3 regions of the Streptomyces flavofungini genome follow, and region 1 is predicted to be linked to each of the others. Evidence: predicted binding sites of a transcription regulator. Region 1 holds the regulator's gene; each other region holds the start of a gene.
What was found. The regulator HrcA, encoded in region 1, represses chaperone genes, less so after heat shock. The targets are predictions, from matches to a motif close to TTNGCACTCNGNNNNNCNGAGTGCNAA.
Positions count from the first base shown of each region.

Region 2: groES (co-chaperone GroES) is a predicted target of HrcA. The motif match lies at 3,410-3,436, and genes of this name have one in related genera.
Region 3: groL (chaperonin GroEL) is a predicted target of HrcA. The motif match lies at 2,957-2,983, and genes of this name have one in related genera.

Region 1 covers NZ_CP128846.1:6,271,334-6,277,769, forward strand. Annotated here, with positions in the region: gene QUY26_RS26590 (ATP-binding SpoIIE family protein phosphatase) at 1-253, shown strand, start outside; gene hemW (radical SAM family heme chaperone HemW) at 330-1,562, shown strand; gene QUY26_RS26600 (DUF3097 domain-containing protein) at 1,705-2,523, opposite strand; gene QUY26_RS26605 (MBL fold metallo-hydrolase) at 2,547-3,308, opposite strand; gene hrcA (heat-inducible transcriptional repressor HrcA) at 3,623-4,639, shown strand; gene dnaJ (molecular chaperone DnaJ) at 4,640-5,779, shown strand; gene QUY26_RS26620 (nitronate monooxygenase) at 6,023-6,436, shown strand, end outside.
Region 2 covers NZ_CP128846.1:3,743,932-3,750,367, forward strand. Annotated here, with positions in the region: gene QUY26_RS15165 (SDR family NAD(P)-dependent oxidoreductase) at 7-780, shown strand; gene groL (chaperonin GroEL) at 1,235-2,863, opposite strand; gene groES (co-chaperone GroES) at 3,003-3,311, opposite strand; gene QUY26_RS15180 (hypothetical protein) at 3,457-3,810, opposite strand; gene QUY26_RS15185 (polysaccharide deacetylase family protein) at 3,807-4,808, opposite strand; gene QUY26_RS15190 (class I SAM-dependent methyltransferase) at 4,891-6,087, shown strand.
Region 3 covers NZ_CP128846.1:5,161,224-5,167,659, forward strand. Annotated here, with positions in the region: gene QUY26_RS21835 (glucosyl-3-phosphoglycerate synthase) at 1-59, opposite strand, end outside; SAM riboswitch class I at 191-343, shown strand; gene thrC (threonine synthase) at 337-1,677, shown strand; gene QUY26_RS21845 (ubiquitin-like small modifier protein 1) at 1,805-2,080, shown strand; gene QUY26_RS21850 (cold-shock protein) at 2,500-2,703, shown strand; gene groL (chaperonin GroEL) at 3,112-4,737, shown strand; gene QUY26_RS21860 (SigE family RNA polymerase sigma factor) at 4,917-5,414, shown strand; gene QUY26_RS21865 (hypothetical protein) at 5,407-5,913, shown strand; gene QUY26_RS21870 (mannosyltransferase family protein) at 6,025-6,436, shown strand, end outside.

The DNA of each region.
Region 1 (6,436 bases):
CGACGAGTCGTACACCAGCACCACCTTCGAGCTGCGCACCGGTGACACGCTGCTGTGCGTCACCGACGGGGTCACGGAGCGGCGCTCGGGACTGCACCTCTTCGACGACGGGGACGGGCTCGCCAAGGCCCTCGCGGGGTGCGCGGGCCTGGACGCGGGGCTCGTCGCCGAGCGCATCCGGCGGCTCGTCCACGAGTTCTCGCAGCGGCCGCCGGACGATGATCTGGCGCTCCTCGTGCTCAGGGCGAAGTGATCGGTGGGGTGCCTTCGCGGAGCGCCCCGGGAACGCGGGGACCGGCAACCCCGGCGCGTCCGGGACAATGGCAGACATGCCTTCCGTACTGCCCGATGGTGAGCCCATGCCCGAGGACGGGGCGCTACCCGCTTCCGCCCTGGTCGGAGCGGGTGAGCGGCCGCTCGGGTGCTATCTGCACGTGCCGTACTGCGCGACCCGCTGCGGCTACTGCGACTTCAACACCTACACCGCCACCGAGCTGCGCGGCAGCGGCGGCGTCCTCGCCTCCCGCGACAACTACGCCGACACCCTGATCGACGAGATCCGTCTCGCCCGCAAGGTCCTCGGCGACGACCCGCGCCCCGTACGGACCGTGTTCGTGGGCGGTGGCACGCCCACGCTGCTCGCCGCCGACGACCTCGTACGGATGCTCGCCGCCGTACGCGACGAGTTCGGGCTCGCCGACGACGCGGAGATCACGACCGAGGCGAACCCGGAATCCGTCGACCCCGCCTATCTGAGCGCCCTGCGCGAGGGCGGCTTCAACCGTGTCTCCTTCGGCATGCAGAGCGCCAAGCAGCACGTCCTGAAGATCCTCGACCGTACGCACACGCCCGGGCGGCCCGAGGCCTGCGTCGCCGAGGCGCGTGCGGCGGGGTTCGAGCACGTCAACCTCGACCTCATCTACGGCACCCCCGGCGAGACCGACGACGACTGGCGGGCCTCCCTGGACGCCGCCATCGGGGCCGGGCCCGATCACGTATCCGCGTACGCGCTGATCGTCGAGGAGGGGACGCAGCTCGCCCGGCGGATCCGGCGCGGTGAGGTGCCCATGACCGACGACGACGTGCACGCCGACCGGTATCTGATCGCCGAGGAGCGGCTCTCCGATGCCGGGTTCCACTGGTACGAGGTGTCCAACTGGGCCACCTCCGAGGCAGGGCGGTGTCTGCACAACGAGTTGTACTGGCGGGGCGCCGACTGGTGGGGGGCCGGGCCGGGGGCCCACAGCCATGTGGGGGGTGTGCGGTGGTGGAACGTGAAGCACCCCGGCGCGTACGCTGCCGCGCTCGCGGGGGGTCGGTCGCCCGGGGCCGGGCGGGAGGTCCTGTCGGACGAGGATCGGCGGGTCGAGCGGGTGCTGCTTGAGCTGCGGCTGCTTGAGGGGTGTCCGTTGTCCCTCCTGAAGGAGGCGGGGCTTGCCTCCGCGCGGCGGGCGTTGGCTGATGGGTTGCTGGAGGGTGGGCCCTTCGTGCAGGGGCGGGCCGTGCTCACCCTGCGGGGGCGGTTGCTTGCCGACGCCGTCGTGCGGGACCTTGTCGACTGAGCGTTCCATATGGGGCTGCGCCCCTTGCCCCCTTTCGGCGCTTCGCGCCTCGTCCTCAAGCGCCGGACGGGCTGACATGGCCTCGTCCTCAAGCTGCGGGTGGGCGGAGACGGCCTCGTCCGGTGCCTGACACGAGGGTGGGCTACGGCGCCGTCACGAAATCGATCAGTTCCTCGACCCTCCCCAGCAGCGCCGGCTCCAGGTCCTTGTACGTGTGGACCCTGCCCAGGATGTGCTGCCAGGCCGCGCCCGTGTTCTCCGGCCAGCCCAGGGCGCGGCACACCCCCGTCTTCCAGTCCTGGCCGCGGGGGACCCGGGGCCAGGCCGTGATGCCCACCGAGGACGGCTTCACCGCTTCCCACACGTCGATGTAGGGGTGGCCGACGACCAGGGCGTGGTCGCTGCTGACGGCCGCGGCGATGCGGGACTCCTTGGAGCCGGGGACCAGGTGGTCGACGAGGATGCCGAGGCGGGCGTCGGCGTCGGGGGCGAACGCGTCGACGATGGCGGGCAGGTCGTCGATGCCTTCCAGGTACTCGACGACGACCCCCTCGATGCGCAGGTCGTCGCCCCAGACCTTCTCGACCAGCTCGGCGTCGTGCCGCCCCTCCACGTAGATGCGTCCCGCGCGGGCCACCCGCGCCCGCGCGCCGGGAACGGCGAGGGAGCCGGACGCGGTGCGCGCGGGCTGCCTGGGTGCGGCGGCCGCCGCGGGGCGTACCAGGGTGATCACCCTGCCCTCCAGGAGGAAGCCGCGCGGCGCCATCGGGAACACGCGGTGCTTGCCGAAGCGGTCCTCCAGGGTCACCGTCGGCCCCTCGGCGGTCTTCTCGCAGCGGATCACCGCGCCGCAGAAACCCGTGGTGACCTCCTCCACGACCAGGTCGGCCTCGGCGGGCACCTCGGGGACGGCGGCCGGCTTCTTCCAGGGCGGGGTCAGGTCCGGGTGGTAGCTGCGCATGGGCCAGACGTTATGGCATGGCGTCAGGCGACACCGAACCGCCGGGCCAGCTCGTCGCGTTGGCGGCGTACGAAAGCGGCGTCGACGACGGCCCCGTGCCCGGGCACGTACAGCGCGTCCGGGCCGCCCAGGTCGAGGAGCCGGTCGAGGGCGGCGGGCCAGTGCCGGGGCGCCGCGTCCGGACCTGCCTGCGGTTCGCCGGACTCCTCGACCAGGTCGCCGCAGAAGACGACCTCGGGTTCGCCCGGGCCGCCGGGCACGAGGACGGCGAGGTCGTGGCCGGTGTGCCCGGGGCCGACGTTGGCGAGCAGCACCTGGAGGCCGCCGAGGTCCAGGGTCCGCTCCCCGCACACCAGGTGGTGGGGCCGGACCAGGAGGTCGGCGGCCTCGGCCGCGGCGGCCGGGTCGACTCCCTGGGCGACGGCGTCGGCGCGCAGGCCCTCGCGGTCGTGGTCGAGGACGGTGTCGAGGCCGACGGCGCCGAACACCTCGACGCCCGCGAACGCGGCGGCGCCGAGCACGTGGTCGAAGTGGGGGTGGGTGAGGGCGAGATGGGTCACGCGCCGGTCGCCGCCGAGCAGCCGCCGGGCGTCGGCGCGCAGCCGGGAGCCCTCGCGCAGGCTGGACCCGGCCTCGATCATGAGGGCGGCGCCGGTGCCGACGACGAGCCCGGCGGTGCAGTCCCACACCGGCAGCCTGCACCGGCCCACGCGCGCGGCGAGCCGTTCCCAGCCCGCCTCCTGCCAGGCCGGGGCGGGAGCGGGGGAGGGCGTGGTCGTGTCCATGGGGTGACGCTAACGCCGACGAGGCGGGGAGGGCAGGACGGGGGCGGGGCGACGGCGGGACGGCGGCATCCCGCGGCACGACGCGGGAGGGACGGCGAGGGACCGCGAGGCAGCACGGGGAGGGCCCCCGTCAGCATGACAAGGCAGGACAAGGGCGGCACCCGTCGGCATGACAAAGAGGTCGGCCCTTGCCGGGCCTGTACCCACCGGCCGTACACTGACTCGGTGAAGGCTGGCACTCGCCCGGGGTGAGTGCCAGGGAGAGGGGCCACCACCGGGGGGCTCGGGGCGAAGACGGCAGCTGGAGGTGCGCGATGCTCAGTGAACGCAGGCTGGAAGTGCTGCGCGCCATCGTCCACGACTACGTGGGCACGGAGGAGCCGGTCGGCTCCAAGGCGCTCACCGAGCGGCACCACCTCGGCGTCTCCCCGGCCACGGTCCGCAACGACATGGCCGCGCTGGAGGAGGAAGGGTTCATCGCCCAGCCGCACACCAGCGCCGGGCGCATCCCGACCGACAAGGGGTACCGCCTGTTCGTGGACCGGCTCGCGGGCGTCAAGCCGATGACGGCGCCGGAGCGGCGCGCGATCCAGAACTTCCTGGACGGCGCGGTCGACCTGGACGACGTCGTCGGGCGCACGGTGCGGCTGCTCGCGCAGCTGACCCGGCAGGTCGCGGTGGTGCAGTATCCCTCGCTGACCCGCTCCACGGTGCGGCACGTGGAACTGCTCGCGCTGGCCCCGGCCCGCCTGATGCTGGTCCTCATCACCGACACCGGACGGGTCGAGCAGCGCATGATCGACTGCCCGGCGCCGTTCGGCGAGACGTCGCTCGCGGACCTGCGGGCACGGCTCAACAGCCGGGTCGCGGGCCGCCGCTTCACAGACGTGCCGCAGCTGGTGCAGGACCTGGCCGAGTCCTTCGACAAGGACGACCGGGGGACGGTGACCACGGTCCTCTCCACCCTTCTCGAAACGCTCGTGGAGGAGACCGAGGAGCGGCTGATGATCGGCGGCACCGCCAATCTCACCCGCTTCGGACATGACTTTCCCCTCACCATCAGGCCGGTCCTGGAGGCACTGGAGGAGCAGGTCGTCCTCCTCAAGTTGCTTGGTGAGGCGACGGATTCGGGCATGACCGTCAAGATCGGGCACGAGAACGCCCATGAGGGGCTCAGCTCCACGTCGGTGGTCTCCGTCGGCTACGGTTCGGGGAGCGAGGCAGTGGCCAAGCTGGGCGTGGTCGGACCGACCCGCATGGACTATCCGGGAACGATGGGAGCAGTACGCGCAGTGGCACGTTACGTCGGACAGATCCTGGCGGAGTCGTAAGTGGCCACGGACTACTACGCCGTACTAGGCGTGCGCCGCGACGCTTCCCAGGACGACATCAAGAAGGCCTTCCGGCGGCTCGCTCGCGAGCTGCACCCGGACGTCAACCCCGATCCGAAGACGCAAGAGCGCTTCAAGGAGATCAACGCCGCGTACGAGGTGTTGTCGGACCCGCAGAAGAAGCAGGTCTACGACCTCGGTGGCGACCCGCTGTCCCAGGCCGGCGGCGCCGGTGGCGCGGGCGGCTTCGGAGCGGGTGGCTTCGGCAACTTCTCCGACATCATGGACGCGTTCTTCGGCACGGCGTCGCAGCGCGGGCCGCGCTCGCGCACCCGGCGCGGGCAGGACGCCATGATCCGCCTGGAGATCGACCTCGAAGAGGCGGCCTTCGGCACCACGAAGGACATCCAGGTCGACACGGCCGTCGTCTGTACGACGTGTTCCGGCGAGGGGGCCGCGCCCGGCACCTCCGCGCAGACCTGTGACATGTGCCGCGGCCGCGGCGAGGTGTCCCAGGTCACCCGGTCCTTCCTCGGCCAGGTCATGACCTCGCGGCCCTGCCCGCAGTGCCAGGGCTTCGGGACCGTCGTGCCGACGCCGTGCCCCGAGTGCGCGGGCGACGGGCGGATCCGGTCCCGGCGCACGCTCACCGTGAAGATCCCCGCCGGTGTCGACAACGGCACCCGGATCCAGCTCGCCGGTGAGGGCGAGGTCGGCCCCGGCGGCGGCCCCGCCGGTGACCTCTACGTCGAGATCCACGAGCTGCCCCACTCCGTCTTCCAGCGGCGCGGGGACGATCTGCACTGCACCGTCACGCTGCCGATGACGGCGGCCGCGCTCGGCACGAAGGTGCCGCTGGAGACGCTGGACGGCATGGAGGAGGTCGACATCCGGCCCGGTACGCAGTCCGGGCAGTCGATCCCCCTGCACGGGCGTGGTGTCACCCACCTGCGCGGCGGGGGGCGCGGTGACCTCATCGTGCACGTCGAGGTGCTCACGCCGTCCAAGCTCGACCCCGAGCAGGAACGATTGCTGCGGGAGCTCGCGCAGCTGCGGGGCGAGGAGCGGCCCACGGGGCAGTTCCAGCCGGGGCAGCAGGGCCTGTTCTCCCGCCTGAAGGACGCGTTCAACGGGCGTTAGCTGTAGGGGGCTCGACGAGCGGCCCGGGGTGAGCGTGGGATCCACGTTCACCCCGGGCCGTTTCGCGTGGTGGACCTGGGCGGACCAGCTGCCCACAGCGAGGGACGTCCCCGCCCGCCCCGGTGCGGGATGACGGGTGGGCGGGTGGAGGGCATCCGCCGCGGAGCGGCGGGACAGGGCGGAGGACGAGCCCCAGGCGGACCCTGGACGAGGCGCCCCCGCCAGACGTGGCACGATGCCGGTATGTCCTCCGCGTTCACCGATCTCTGTCGCTATCCGATCGTGCAGGCCCCGATGGCGGGTGGTGGCTCGACGCCGCAGCTCGTGGCCGCGGTCGCCGAGGCCGGAGGGCTGGGCTGCCTGGCCGCCGGGTACAAGACCGCCGACGGGATGTACCAGGAGATCAAGCAGGTCAGGGGCCTGACGGCGCGGCCGTTCGGGGTGAACCTGTTCATGCCGCAGCCGGAGTACGCCGACCCCGCCGCCGTAGAGGTGTACCGCAATCAGCTCGCGGGCGAGGCCACCTGGTACGAGACGCAGCTCGGCGACACCGAGGGCAAGCGCGACGACGGCTACGACGCGAAGCTCGCGATCCTGCTCGACGACCCGGTGCCGCTGGTGTCGTTCACGTTCGGCTGCCCGACCCGGGAGGTCGTC
Region 2 (6,436 bases), 2.5 Mb from region 1:
TGGTCCATGACTACGGCTCTCATCACAGGATCGACCGCCGGTATCGGCGCCGCCTTCGCGCGGCGGCTCGCCAGTGACGGGCACAACCTGGTCCTGGTGGCGCGCGACACGAAGCGGCTGCGCGAACAGGCGACCGAGCTGCACGACCGGCACGGCATCGAGGCGGAGGTCCTGACCGCCGACCTCGCCACGGAGGACGGCATCACGGCCGTCGAGGAGCGGCTCGCCCGGCGCCGCGACGGAGTCGACCTGCTGGTCAACAACGCCGGATTCGGCAACAAGGGCCGCTATTTGGAGGTGCCGCTCGCCGACGAGCTGACGATGCTGAAGGTGCACTGCGAGGCCGTCCTGCGGCTGACGTCGGCGGCGACGGCGGCGATGCGGGAGCGGGGCCGGGGCGGTGTCGTGAACGTCGCGTCGGTGGCGGCGTTCGTGCCGCGCGGGACGTACGGCGCGTCCAAGGCGTGGGTCGTGCAGTTCACGCAGGGCGCGGCCAAGGACCTGGCGGGCTCCGGGGTGCGGCTGATGGCCCTGTGCCCCGGCTTCGTCCGCACGGAGTTCCACGAGCGGGCGGGCATGGGCACGGACAACATCCCCAAGTGGATGTGGCTGGACGCCGACAAGCTGGTGGCCGCGGCCCTGGCCGACCTGGCCCGCGGCAAGTCCCTGTCCATCCCGGACCCGCGCTACAAGACCCTGATGGGCCTGGTGAAGCTGACCCCGAGGGCCCTGCTCGGCGGGGTGACGTCGAGGACGGGCAGAAAGTACGGCCCGAAGTAGCAGCGCGCGCAGGGGCCAGGCCTCGCAGGGACCAGGACTCACGGGGGCCAGGCCTCGCAGGGACCGCGCCCCGCAGGAGCCAGGCTTCGCAAGGACCGCGCCCCGCAGGAGGAGCGCCCCGAAGGGGCGCGGGGAACTGCGCGAGGACGGACCACGGCTCGCACCCGGCGGCACAACAGCACCCGGCAGACACATGACCGAAGACACATGACCGAAGACGCACGCCCCCCGAAAGACGCGTGACCGAAGACGCACGACCCGGCAGACGCGTACGCGTGGCCCGGCAAGCGCACGACCCGACAGACGCGCACGCGTGGCCCGGCAGGCGCAAGGCCGGGAAACGCCGAAGGCCCGGCATCCCGCGACGGGATGCCGGGCCTTCGTCCGAGCTCAAGCAGCTCAGGCGGACCAGGCAGCGCAGGCGACCAGCACCGGCGCAGGCTCAGGTCACCGCTCAGTGAGCGTGACCGTGCCCGTGGCCGTGGCCGCCGTCAGCCTCTTCCTCGGCCGGCTTCTCGACGACCAGGGTCTCGGTCGTGAGCAGCAGGGAGGCGATGGAGGCGGCGTTCTCCAGGGCGGAGCGCGTCACCTTGACCGGGTCGATGACGCCGGCCTTGACCAGGTCGACGTACTCGCCGGTCGCGGCGTTGAAGCCGAAGCCCTTGTCGAGCTCCGCCACCTTGGTGGTGATGACGTAGCCCTCGAGGCCGGCGTTCTCGGCGATCCAGCGCAGCGGCTCGACGACGGCGCTGCGGACGACCGCGACACCGGTGGCCTCGTCGCCGGTCTTGTCGAGGTTGCCCTTGAGGACCTTGGCGGCGTGGACGAGCGCGGAGCCACCACCGGAGACGATGCCCTCCTCGACCGCGGCGCGGGTCGCGGAGATGGCGTCCTCCAGACGGTGCTTCTTCTCCTTCAGCTCCACCTCGGTGGCGGCGCCGACCTTGATGACGCACACGCCGCCGGCCAGCTTCGCGAGGCGCTCCTGGAGCTTCTCGCGGTCCCAGTCGGAGTCCGTGGCCTCGATCTCGGCCTTGATCTGGGCGACGCGGCCCTCGACGTCAGCGGAGTTGCCGCCGCCGTCGACGATGGTCGTGTCGTCCTTGGTGATGGTGACGCGGCGGGCGGTGCCGAGCACGTCAAGGCCGACCTGGTCGAGCTTGAGGCCGACCTCCTCGGCGATGACGGTGCCGCCCGTGAGGGTGGCCATGTCGCCGAGCATCGCCTTGCGGCGGTCGCCGAAGCCGGGGGCCTTCACCGCGACGGCGTTGAACGTGCCGCGGATCTTGTTCACGACGAGGGTCGACAGGGCCTCGCCCTCGACGTCCTCGGCGATGATCAGGAGCGGCTTGGAGGAGCCGGCCTGGATGACCTTCTCCAGGAGCGGCAGCAGGTCCTGGATGGAGGAGATCTTGCCCTGGTGGATGAGGATGTACGGGTCCTCGAGCACCGCCTCCATGCGCTCCTGGTCCGTCACGAAGTACGGCGACAGGTAGCCCTTGTCGAAGGCCATGCCCTCGGTGAAGTCCAGCTCCAGGCCGAAGGTGTTGGACTCCTCGACGGTGATGACACCGTCCTTGCCGACCTTGTCCATCGCCTCGGCGATGAGCTCGCCGACCTGCTGGTCCTGGGCGGAGAGCCCGGCCACGGCGGCGATGTCGGACTTGTCGTCGATCGGACGGGCGGTGGCGAGGAGGTCCTCGGAGACCGCCTTGACCGCGGCGTCGATGCCCTTCTTCAGGGCGGCCGGGGAAGCGCCGGCGGCGACGTTGCGCAGGCCTTCCTTGACCAGGGCCTGGGCCAGCACGGTGGCGGTGGTGGTGCCGTCACCAGCGATGTCGTTGGTCTTGGTCGCCACCTCCTTCACGAGCTGGGCGCCGAGGTTCTCGTACGGGTCCTCGACCTCGACCTCACGGGCGATGGTGACGCCGTCGTTGGTGATGGTGGGAGCGCCGAACTTCTTGTCGATGACGACGTTGCGGCCCTTGGGGCCGATCGTCACCTTGACCGTGTCGGCAAGCTTGTTGACGCCGCGCTCGAGGGCGCGACGGGCGTCCTCGTCGAACTTCAGGATCTTCGCCATGGGAGCGTTTCAGCCCTCTCGAAAACTCGGGTGAACGAGCCGCGCCCCTCGCCGCCCGGCAAATCAGCGGGGTGACCAGGGGCGCAGCGCAAGCAAATCTGCAGGTGAAGCAGGTACAGCAGAGACGAAGGACGCTCGACTACTTCTCGATGATCGCGAGCACGTCGCGGGCCGAGAGGACGAGGTACTCGTCGCCGTTGTACTTCACCTCGGTGCCGCCGTACTTGCTGTAGAGCACGACGTCGCCGACCTTCACGTCGAGCGGCAGGCGCTCGCCGTTCTCGAAGCGACCCGGGCCCACGGCGAGGACAGCCCCCTCCTGGGGCTTCTCCTTCGCGGTGTCCGGGATGACCAGGCCAGAGGCCGTGGTCTGCTCGGCGTCGAGCGGCTGGACCACGATGCGGTCCTCAAGCGGCTTGATGGCAACCTTGGAGCTGGCGGTCGTCACGATCCGACCTCCCCCTTCGGAGATCTCGCGGGGTTAACTGATCTGAGGTGGCGACCAGGTGGATCCGTCGTCGCGGGTGCCGGACCTGCCCGTCGCTGTTGGCACTCTCCAGTGGGGAGTGCCAGGCCCGAGACTAGGACGACGATTAGCACTCGGTCAAGCGGAGTGCCAATGCGGGCGGCGTGACGAGGGGTCGGGGCAGGGCGCCCGGACCGAGACCCGGGCTCACGCCTTCGGACAACGTCCCGCCCGGGCGCAGGGTTCCGAGCACTCCGGGCGGGCACCAGCGCTCCGCCCGCCGCAGCTCGTGCGGGACCTTCCGCGGGATCTTCTCGGCCGCCTTCCGGCCGAGGCGCTCGATCGGGTCGACCGACTGCGCGCAGCCGGTGAGCAGCAGGACGGAGGCGAGCACGCCCGCCGTGGCCCCCGCCGCGACGGCCACCTCCCGGGCCCGCGCGGCGCCGTCCCGTGCGGGGCGGCCCCGCGCGGGCCGGTTCACAGGTAGTCCTCGAGGCGCGCCACGGCGTACCCCTTGGCCGTGACCGTCCTCAGGACCGTGCGGACCATGTCGGGCATGGTGCCCTTCCAGTCCTCACGGCCGCGGAAGTGCGTGAGGATGATGTCGCCGGGGTGCAGGTCCTTGTCCCACTCGCGCCACTCCATGTGCCGGGCGAAGCCCTCGGAGGCCCACAGCGGCACCGCCTTGATGCCGCAGGCCTTGGCGGCGCGCAGGGTGTCGCGGTTGTAGTTCCCGTACGGCGGCCGGAACAGCTCGGGCCGCTTGCCGTACCGCTTCTGGATGGTGTCCTGCATCCCGCAGATCTCCCGCCGCTGCCCCTCGTAGGAGAGCCCCGGCAGATAGCGGTGGTTGAGCGTGTGGTTGTTCAGTACGACGCCGCTCTTCTGCATCCGCTTGAAGTAGCCGTAGTCCTCCTTGACCAGGTAGTCGCTGAGGAAGGCGGTGTACGGGATCTTCAGGTCGCGCATCATCCGCAGGAACGCCGGGTCCTTCTCGGCGCCGTCGTCGATCGTCAGGAAGACGACCTTGTCCTTGGTCGGGACGGTGGTGAACACCGGTGGCAGCTGTGCCTGCCCCTCGACCTCGAAGCCCTTGCGGGTGGTGATGCGGGGCTTGACGGCGGGCGCGGGGGGTGCGGCGAGCGGGGCCTGCGCGAGCCCCCAGCGCTTCGCGGCCGCGGCCCGCGCGGCCTGCTTCGCGCGCAGCGCGTCGGCGTAGTCCCGCAGCGCCTGGGCGGGCGGGCCGAGCCGCGGCTGCTGGCCGTGCGCGCCGGAGCCGCCCCGCTCGTCGCCGTCGGCGGCGCAGCCGGAGGCGATCGCGGTGGCAACGACGGCGGTGCTGACGGCGAGGGCGGCGAGGCGGCCGCGCCTGCGCCGCCCGCGCGCGCCGCCCCGCCCACCGCCCCGTCCGCCCGCCGCACCCGGCCTGCCCGGCCTGCCCTCCCGGCCAATTTGTTCTTTTTGTCGTACTAGTCGCATGGCGCCGGATCCTCGCAGCTCAGGCGCCCTGCAGGGGGCCGACACCGCCGCCGTACGCGCACCTTCCACCGACTGGCCCACAATGGGCGACGTGAACGATCCGCTTGCCTCCTTCGCCGCGCTCCGCACCGCCGAGGGCCAGGGCCTCCTCGACGCCGTACGCGACGTCGAACCGAGCCAGGAGCTGGCGGTGGCCACCCGGCTGCGCCGCGAGCACCCCGCCGACCTGGTCTCCGCCGCGCTCGCGCAGGCGCGGCTGCGGCAGCGGGCGGTTCCGAAGTTCGGCGCGGCGGACGCCGCCCGCATGTACTTCACTCCGAACGGCGTCGAGCAGTCCACGCGGACGTCCGTGGCGACGTACCGCGCGCGGCGGTTTCAGGACCTCGGCGTACGTTCCGTCGCCGACCTCTGCTGCGGCATCGGCGGCGACGCCATCGCCCTCGCGCGCGCCGGGATCGCCGTCCTCGCCGTCGACCGTGACCCGCTGACCTGCGCGGTCGCCCGCGCCAACGCGGAGGCACTGGGTCTCGTCGACCTCATCGAGGTCCGCGAGGCGGACGTCACGGACATCGACACCTCCCCGTACGACGCCGTCTTCGTCGACCCCGCGCGGCGCGGCGGGCGCGGCCGCATCTTCGACCCCGAGGCGTACTCGCCGCCCCTCTCCTGGGCCGTCGAGACCGCCCGCAAGGCGCCCCGCGCCGCCCTCAAGATCGCTCCCGGCATCCCCCACGACGCCGTGCCCGGCGAGGCCGAGGCCGAGTGGATCTCGGACGGGGGTGACGTGAAGGAGGCCGTGCTGTGGTTCGGCACCGGCGCGCCCGGCTCCCACCGGGCCACCCTGCTGCCCGCCGGTGACACCCTCGCCTCCCCGCTCGCCACGATGCTCCCCGACCCGGACGTCCGGCCCGTCGGGCGCTACCTGTACGAGCCCGACGGGGCCGTCATCCGCGCCCACCTCGTCGCCGAGGTCGCCTCCCGGGTCGGCGGGGGGCTCATCGACGAAACCATCGCCTACGTCACGTCCGACGCCGCCGTCGCCACGCCCTACGCCACCGCCTACGAGATCACCGACCAACTCCCCTTCAACGTGAAGAAGTTGAAGGCGCTGCTCCGGGATCGCGGGGTCGGCGTTCTCACCGTCAAGAAGCGTGGCTCCGCCGTCGAGCCCGAGGAACTCCGCCGCAAGGTGAAGCCCCAGGGGCCTGGGTCCGCCACGGTTTTCCTCACCCGGGTCGGGGGCGCTCCCACCATGCTGGTGGGCCACCCGACGGGTTAGCCCTCGCGGGGCGCCCCAGTCCCACCCCTTTCCCGAAACCGGGGGCTGCGCCCCCTGGACCCCGCTCATCGGCGCTCCGCGCCTCGTCCTCAAGCGCCGGACGGGCTGTGACTTGGGTGGGTGCCCCGGGCGGGTGGGACAGGCTCCCGCCGTATCGGCGCTTCGCGCCTCGTCCTCAAACGCCGGACGGGCTGAGATGTGCCGGGGCGGGCTGGGGATGTGCGGGTGGGGCCCCGCCTTGATGTGCGGGGCCCCACCCCTTGATGCGCGGGTGAACCCGCCCCTTGACGTGCCGGTGCATTCCAGCCCGTCCGGCGTTTGAGGACGAGGCCGCAGGCCGATCGGGGGC
Region 3 (6,436 bases), 1.1 Mb from region 1:
GCCCGGTCGGCGACGGACCAGGAACGCCTGCTGAGCCAGCGCTCGACCTCTTCCAGCACGCGCGTCCTCCCGGTTGTGATCCATCTCGCGCATCGGACGACTATCTCAAGAGTCCAAGGCTTCGGTTACAGTCTTGAACAACGCCGGTGACCATCGCATGTCGGGGGTCCCGGGCGTCACAATCGAATACCGCTCATCCAGAGGGGCAGAGGGATACGGCCCGTTGAAGCCCCGGCAACCCTCCAGCCGGTCTCGATCGTCGCGTACGCGCGCCGCGAGGCTCCCGGCTCGGGAAGGTGCCAATTCCGTCTCGTGGCGAGATGCGCCGCGAGGAAGATGAGGAGAAAGGGCCTCGCCTCCATGGCTGTGCAGACTGTCGCAACCTCCCCCGCCGACTCCGGCACCTCCGCCGACTCCGGCACCGTAGACCTCGGCCCCGCCTCGGGCCTCTCCTGCCGCGAGTGCGGAACCCGCTTCGACCTGGGCCCCATCTTCGCCTGCGCCGAGTGTTTCGGCCCCCTCGAAGTCGCCTACGACCTTCCTCTCGGCGACCCGGAGGGCCTGCGCAAGCGGATCGAGTCCGGCCCCGCGAACATCTGGCGGTACGCCCCGCTGCTTCCCGTCCCCGCCGACGTGGCCGACAAGCCGAACCTCAACCCGGGCTGGACCAAGCTCGTCAAGGCCGACAACCTCGCCGCGGAACTCGGCGTCGAGCAGGGCAAGTTGTTCATCAAGGACGACTCGGGCAACCCCACGCACTCCTTCAAGGACCGCGTCGTGGCGCAGGCGCTCGAAGCCGCGCGCGCCTTCGGCTTCACCACGCTGTCCTGCTCCTCCACGGGCAACCTGGCCGGTGCCGTCGGCGCCGCCGCCGCCCGCGCGGGCTTCCGCTCCTGCGTGTTCATCCCGCACGACCTGGAGCAGGGCAAGGTCGTCATGGCCGCGGTGTACGGCGGTGAGCTCGTCGGCATCGAGGGCAACTACGACGACGTGAACCGCTTCTGCTCCGAGCTGATCGGCGACCCGCTGGGCGAGGGCTGGGGCTTCGTCAACGTCAACCTGCGGCCGTACTACGGCGAGGGTTCCAAGACCCTCGCGTACGAGATCTGCGAGCAGCTGGGGTGGGTCCTGCCCGACCAGCTCGTGATCCCGATCGCCTCCGGGTCCCAGCTCACGAAGATCGACAAGGGTCTGAAGGAGCTGATCGCGCTCGGTCTCGTCGAGGACAAGCCGTACAAGATCTTCGGGGCGCAGGCGGAGGGCTGCTCGCCGGTGTCCACCGCGTTCAAGGCGGGCCACGACGTCGTCCGGCCGCAGAAGCCGGACACCATCGCCAAGTCCCTCGCCATCGGCAACCCGGCCGACGGGCCCTACGTCCTCGACATCGCGCGGCGTACGGGGGGTGCGGTGGAGGACGTGAACGACGAGCAGGTCGTCCAGGCGATCGAGCTGCTCGCTCGGAGTGAAGGGATCTTCGCAGAGACCGCCGGAGGCGTGACGGTCGGCGTCACCAAGAAGCTGGTGGATGCCGGGCTCATCGACCCGACCCGCACCACGGTGGTGCTGAACACCGGTGACGGCCTGAAGACTCTCGACGCGGTCGCCGAGAGGTCTCAGGCGACCGCCACGATCAAGCCCAGTCTTGATGCGTTCCGCTCCGCAGGGCTTGCCGGCTGATCGCCGCAGGGCCTGGAGCATTGTTTCGTCCGCGGGAGCGCTGTGGCTGGTCGCGCAGTTCCCCGCGCCCCTTCGGGGGCGCCCCTGACGGGGCGCTCATCCTCCCCGTACCCCTGAGGTGAAACCCATGAGTGTCAACGTCCGCATCCCCACCATTCTTCGCACCTACACCGGTGGTCAGGCCGAGGTCGCCGCCGAGGGGGCGACGCTCGGTGAGGTCATCGCCGACCTGGAGAAGAACCACACCGGTATCGCCGCCCGGGTCCTGGACGACCAGGGCAAGCTGCGGCGGTTCGTGAACGTGTACGTGAACGACGACGACGTGCGGTTCGAGCAGGGTCTCGAGACCGCGACGCCGGACGGCGCCGGGGTTTCGATCATTCCTGCCGTCGCCGGCGGCTGACGCACGCAGAGTCACTGGTATTGCCCCCTCCGCGAGAGAAGCGGAGGGGGCAATTCTGCATGGTTGAGCGCGGTACAGTTGGGAATGGAGTGCCGCTCTCGGCGCAAGCAGTGCCGCGCGCATATTCGAAGTCGGCCGCGGAGCCGACAAGAAGCAGCCAAAGTGTCCTGCCCATTTGAGCCCTATGTGGCATTTGTCGGGCCCGACTTGCCCTGAATTCCGTGGAATTCTCCTGAAATCGCCGATAGCGCGTGCCCAGAATTCTCGTCCGATTGACCTGTTGCAGAGGGCAGTTGGACAGATACATTCAGCCGCGGTCGACGCGTTCCGGCGCACACCCCCAACCCATGGGGGGTGAGGTCTGACCCGGGTCCGCGAAGTGCGGGTCTGCGCAAGGGCCAGTAATAGGGGAGTTAGGCATGGCTCAGGGCACCGTCAAGTGGTTCAACGCGGAGAAGGGATACGGCTTCATCGCGGTCGACGGTGGTGCGGATGTTTTCGTCCACTACAGCGCGATCCAGATGGACGGCTACCGCACCCTGGAAGAAGGTCAGCGAGTCGAGTTCGAGATCTCGCAGGGCCAGAAGGGTCCGCAGGCGGACATGGTCAAGCTCGCCGTCTGAGCGGCTTGACGCGATCGGCCACCGACGCGACGCAGACGAAGGGTCCGCACCCCGGGAACGGGGTGCGGACCCTTCGTCGTTCCAAGATCGGAGTGTTCCGCCCGGCCCGAGGGGGCCCGTCGCCCGGCCACCGCCCCTCATCGACGCTTCTTCGAAGCGACCTTGCCCCCACCCGTCGCCCGACCACCGCCCCTCATCGACGCTTCTTCGAAGCGACCTTGCACTCTCGGGGGTCGAGTGCTAATCATTGGCGTTAGCACTCTACGAGTGAGAGTGACAGAACTTGGGTCGGGTCGGTGAGGTCCGCAGGCCGGGTGGGGCAAGGAACCACACGGTGAGCAGGCCGTCCGTCGCGGGCGCCAGCCAGATCCGTTTGCGTTTCCACCCCGTCCGGGAGGACCACTTCACATGGCCAAGATCATCGCGTTCGACGAGGAGGCACGGCGCGGCCTCGAGCGCGGCATGAACCAGCTCGCCGACGCCGTCAAGGTGACCCTGGGCCCCAAGGGTCGCAACGTCGTCCTCGAGAAGAAGTGGGGCGCCCCCACGATCACCAACGATGGTGTGTCCATCGCCAAGGAGATCGAGCTCGAGGACCCGTACGAGAAGATCGGCGCCGAGCTGGTCAAGGAGGTCGCGAAGAAGACGGACGACGTCGCCGGTGACGGCACGACGACCGCGACCGTCCTCGCCCAGGCGCTCGTCAAGGAAGGCCTGCGCAACGTCGCGGCCGGCGCCAACCCGATGGCCCTCAAGCGCGGCATCGAGAAGGCCGTCGAGGCCGTCTCCGGCGCCCTGCTCGAGCAGGCCAAGGACGTGGAGACCAAGGAGCAGATCGCTTCCACCGCCTCCATCTCCGCCGCCGACACCCAGATCGGCGAGCTCATCGCCGAGGCGATGGACAAGGTCGGCAAGGAAGGCGTCATCACCGTCGAGGAGTCGCAGACCTTCGGGCTCGAGCTTGAGCTCACCGAGGGCATGCGCTTCGACAAGGGCTACATCTCGGCGTACTTCGCCACCGACATGGAGCGTATGGAGGCGTCGCTCGACGACCCGTACATCCTGATCGTCAACTCCAAGATCTCCAACGTGAAGGACCTCCTTCCGCTCCTGGAGAAGGTCATGCAGTCGGGCAAGCCGCTGCTGATCATCGCCGAGGACGTCGAGGGCGAGGCCCTGTCCACGCTGGTCGTCAACAAGATCCGCGGCACCTTCAAGTCCGTCGCCGTCAAGGCCCCGGGCTTCGGCGACCGCCGCAAGGCCATGCTCGGCGACATCGCCATCCTCACCGGTGGCACGGTCATCTCCGAGGAGGTCGGCCTCAAGCTGGAGAACGCCGGTCTCGACCTGCTCGGCCGCGCCCGCAAGGTCGTCATCACCAAGGACGAGACGACCATCGTCGACGGCGCCGGTGAGAGCGACCAGGTCCAGGGCCGCGTCAACCAGATCCGCGCCGAGATCGAGAACTCGGACAGCGACTACGACCGCGAGAAGCTGCAGGAGCGCCTGGCGAAGCTCGCCGGCGGTGTTGCGGTCATCAAGGCCGGTGCCGCGACCGAGGTCGAGCTCAAGGAGCGCAAGCACCGCATCGAGGACGCCGTGCGCAACGCGAAGGCGGCCGTCGAGGAGGGCATCGTCGCCGGTGGTGGCGTGGCCCTGCTGCAGGCCTCCTCCGTCTTCGAGAAGCTGGAGCTCGAGGGTGACGAGGCCACCGGTGCCGCCGCTGTGAAGCTGGCCCTGGAGGCCCCGCTGAAGCAGATCGCGGTCAACGCCGGCCTCGAGGGCGGCGTCGTCGTGGAGAAGGTGCGCAACCTGGCCGTCGGCCAGGGCCTGAACGCCGCCTCCGGCGAGTACGTCGACATGATCGCCGAGGGCATCATCGACCCGGCGAAGGTCACGCGTTCCGCCCTGCAGAACGCCGCGTCCATCGCCGCGCTGTTCCTCACCACCGAGGCCGTCATCGCCGACAAGCCGGAGAAGGCCGCCGCGGCGGGCGCTCCGGGCGGCATGCCCGGCGGTGACATGGACTTCTGAGCCTGACGGCTCGGACCCGGTCCGCTCGTTCCGAGGGCGGCACTCCTTCCAGTTCCTGGAGGGGGTGCCGCCCTCGGGCGTTCGCGGGAGACACCCGGAAAAAATCTCCCGGCCCGTGTCAACCGGACGCGCCCCCGCCGGTCTAGAGAGGTTGTACCGACCAGATGGGGAGCACGTCATTGACCGCTGAGGAGTTCGAGGAGTTCTACGCCCACGCGGTCCGACGGCTCACCGGCCAGCTGTATGTGATGCTCGGCGACCTCCAGGAGGCGCAGGACGTCGTGCAGGAGGCGTTCGTCAAGGCCTGGAGCAGGCGCGGCCGCCTGGTGAAGGAGGCCGCGCCCGAGGCGTGGATCCGCACCGTGGCCTGGCGGCTCGCCGTGCGCCGGTGGCACGGGCGGCGGCGCAGCGAGCAGGCCTGGCAGCGGCACGGCGGCGCGCCGCCCGAGGCCGCGCCCGACCCCGGGTCCGTGGTCCTCGTCGAAGCGCTGAAGGGGCTGTCCCCGCAGCAGCGCAGGACGGTGGCGCTGCACTACATCTGCGATCTGTCGGTGGAGCAGATCGCCGCGGAGACGGGCCAGTCCACCGGCACGGTCAAGACGCATCTGTCCCGGGGGCGGGCCGCCCTCGCCGACCGCTTGCAGGACCCTCGTATCCAGGAGGCGCACGGTGACTGAAGCCCACCACGACGATCCGCTCGCGGACGCGCTCAGGGAGCTGGCCGCGGCGGCGGAACGCGGCACCGACCCGGCGCCCGCGCCCCTGGTCACGGCCCGCGGCGAGCGGGTGCGGCGGCGCAGGTTCGCCGTGCTCGCGGCCAGCGCCGTGCTGCTGTGCGGCGGGATGGGCGGCGCGGTCGCCGCCGGGCTCGCCGGCTCCGCGGAACGGGTGCCCCCGGCCGACACCAGCGACCCGCGGCCCGCGCCCTCCTCCGGCGACCCGGTGCCCGACCCCACCGAATCCTCGGCGTCCTCGTCGTCCTCGTCGTCGCCAGGGCCGACCGAGACCTCCGAGGGCCCCGACACCAGTACGCCGCCCACGGCCGGCAGCTCCGCCGCCGACCCCAGTCACTCGCCGACGTACCCCCGGGGCACCACGCCCCCGACCACCGGCACCCAGGGCGCGACCGAGGCCCCGTACCGGGGCGGCCGGACCAGCCCGCCCTCGACGCCGTAACCCGGCACGCCCCGCCCTGCCCACGACCGGCACCCCTTCCCGCAGCACCCACCGACCGGCGGCGCACCGCGCGCCGCCGGGCGATTCCGCGCGCCCGAACGGAGACCACGCATGCCCGCGGCACCGGCGACGACCGCCACCCGGCCCTCCCCGCGCCCGCCCCGGCCCGACGTCCGCGGGCAGCAGCGGCGGCGGCCCGGCGGCGCGCGGGCGGCTCTGCGGCGGCTGGTGGGGCGGCTCGACGCCACCGACTGCTTCGTGCTCCAGGTGTACGCGGGCACGCGGGTGGGGCTGTTCGTCACCGGGTACTGCGTGGGGTGGCTGTTTCCCGCGAACTCCCGTGCCAAGGAGGCGCCGGGGCCGCTCTCCGTGTGGGAGCAGTGGGACTGGACGCACTTCCGGCACATAGCGGAGTACGGCTACTTCGGGCCCGCGCCGGGGTACGCGGACGGCTTCGAGAACGAGGAGGCGTTCTTCCCCGGGTTTCCGCTGGTGCTGCGCGCGGTGCGGCTCGTCGTGCCGG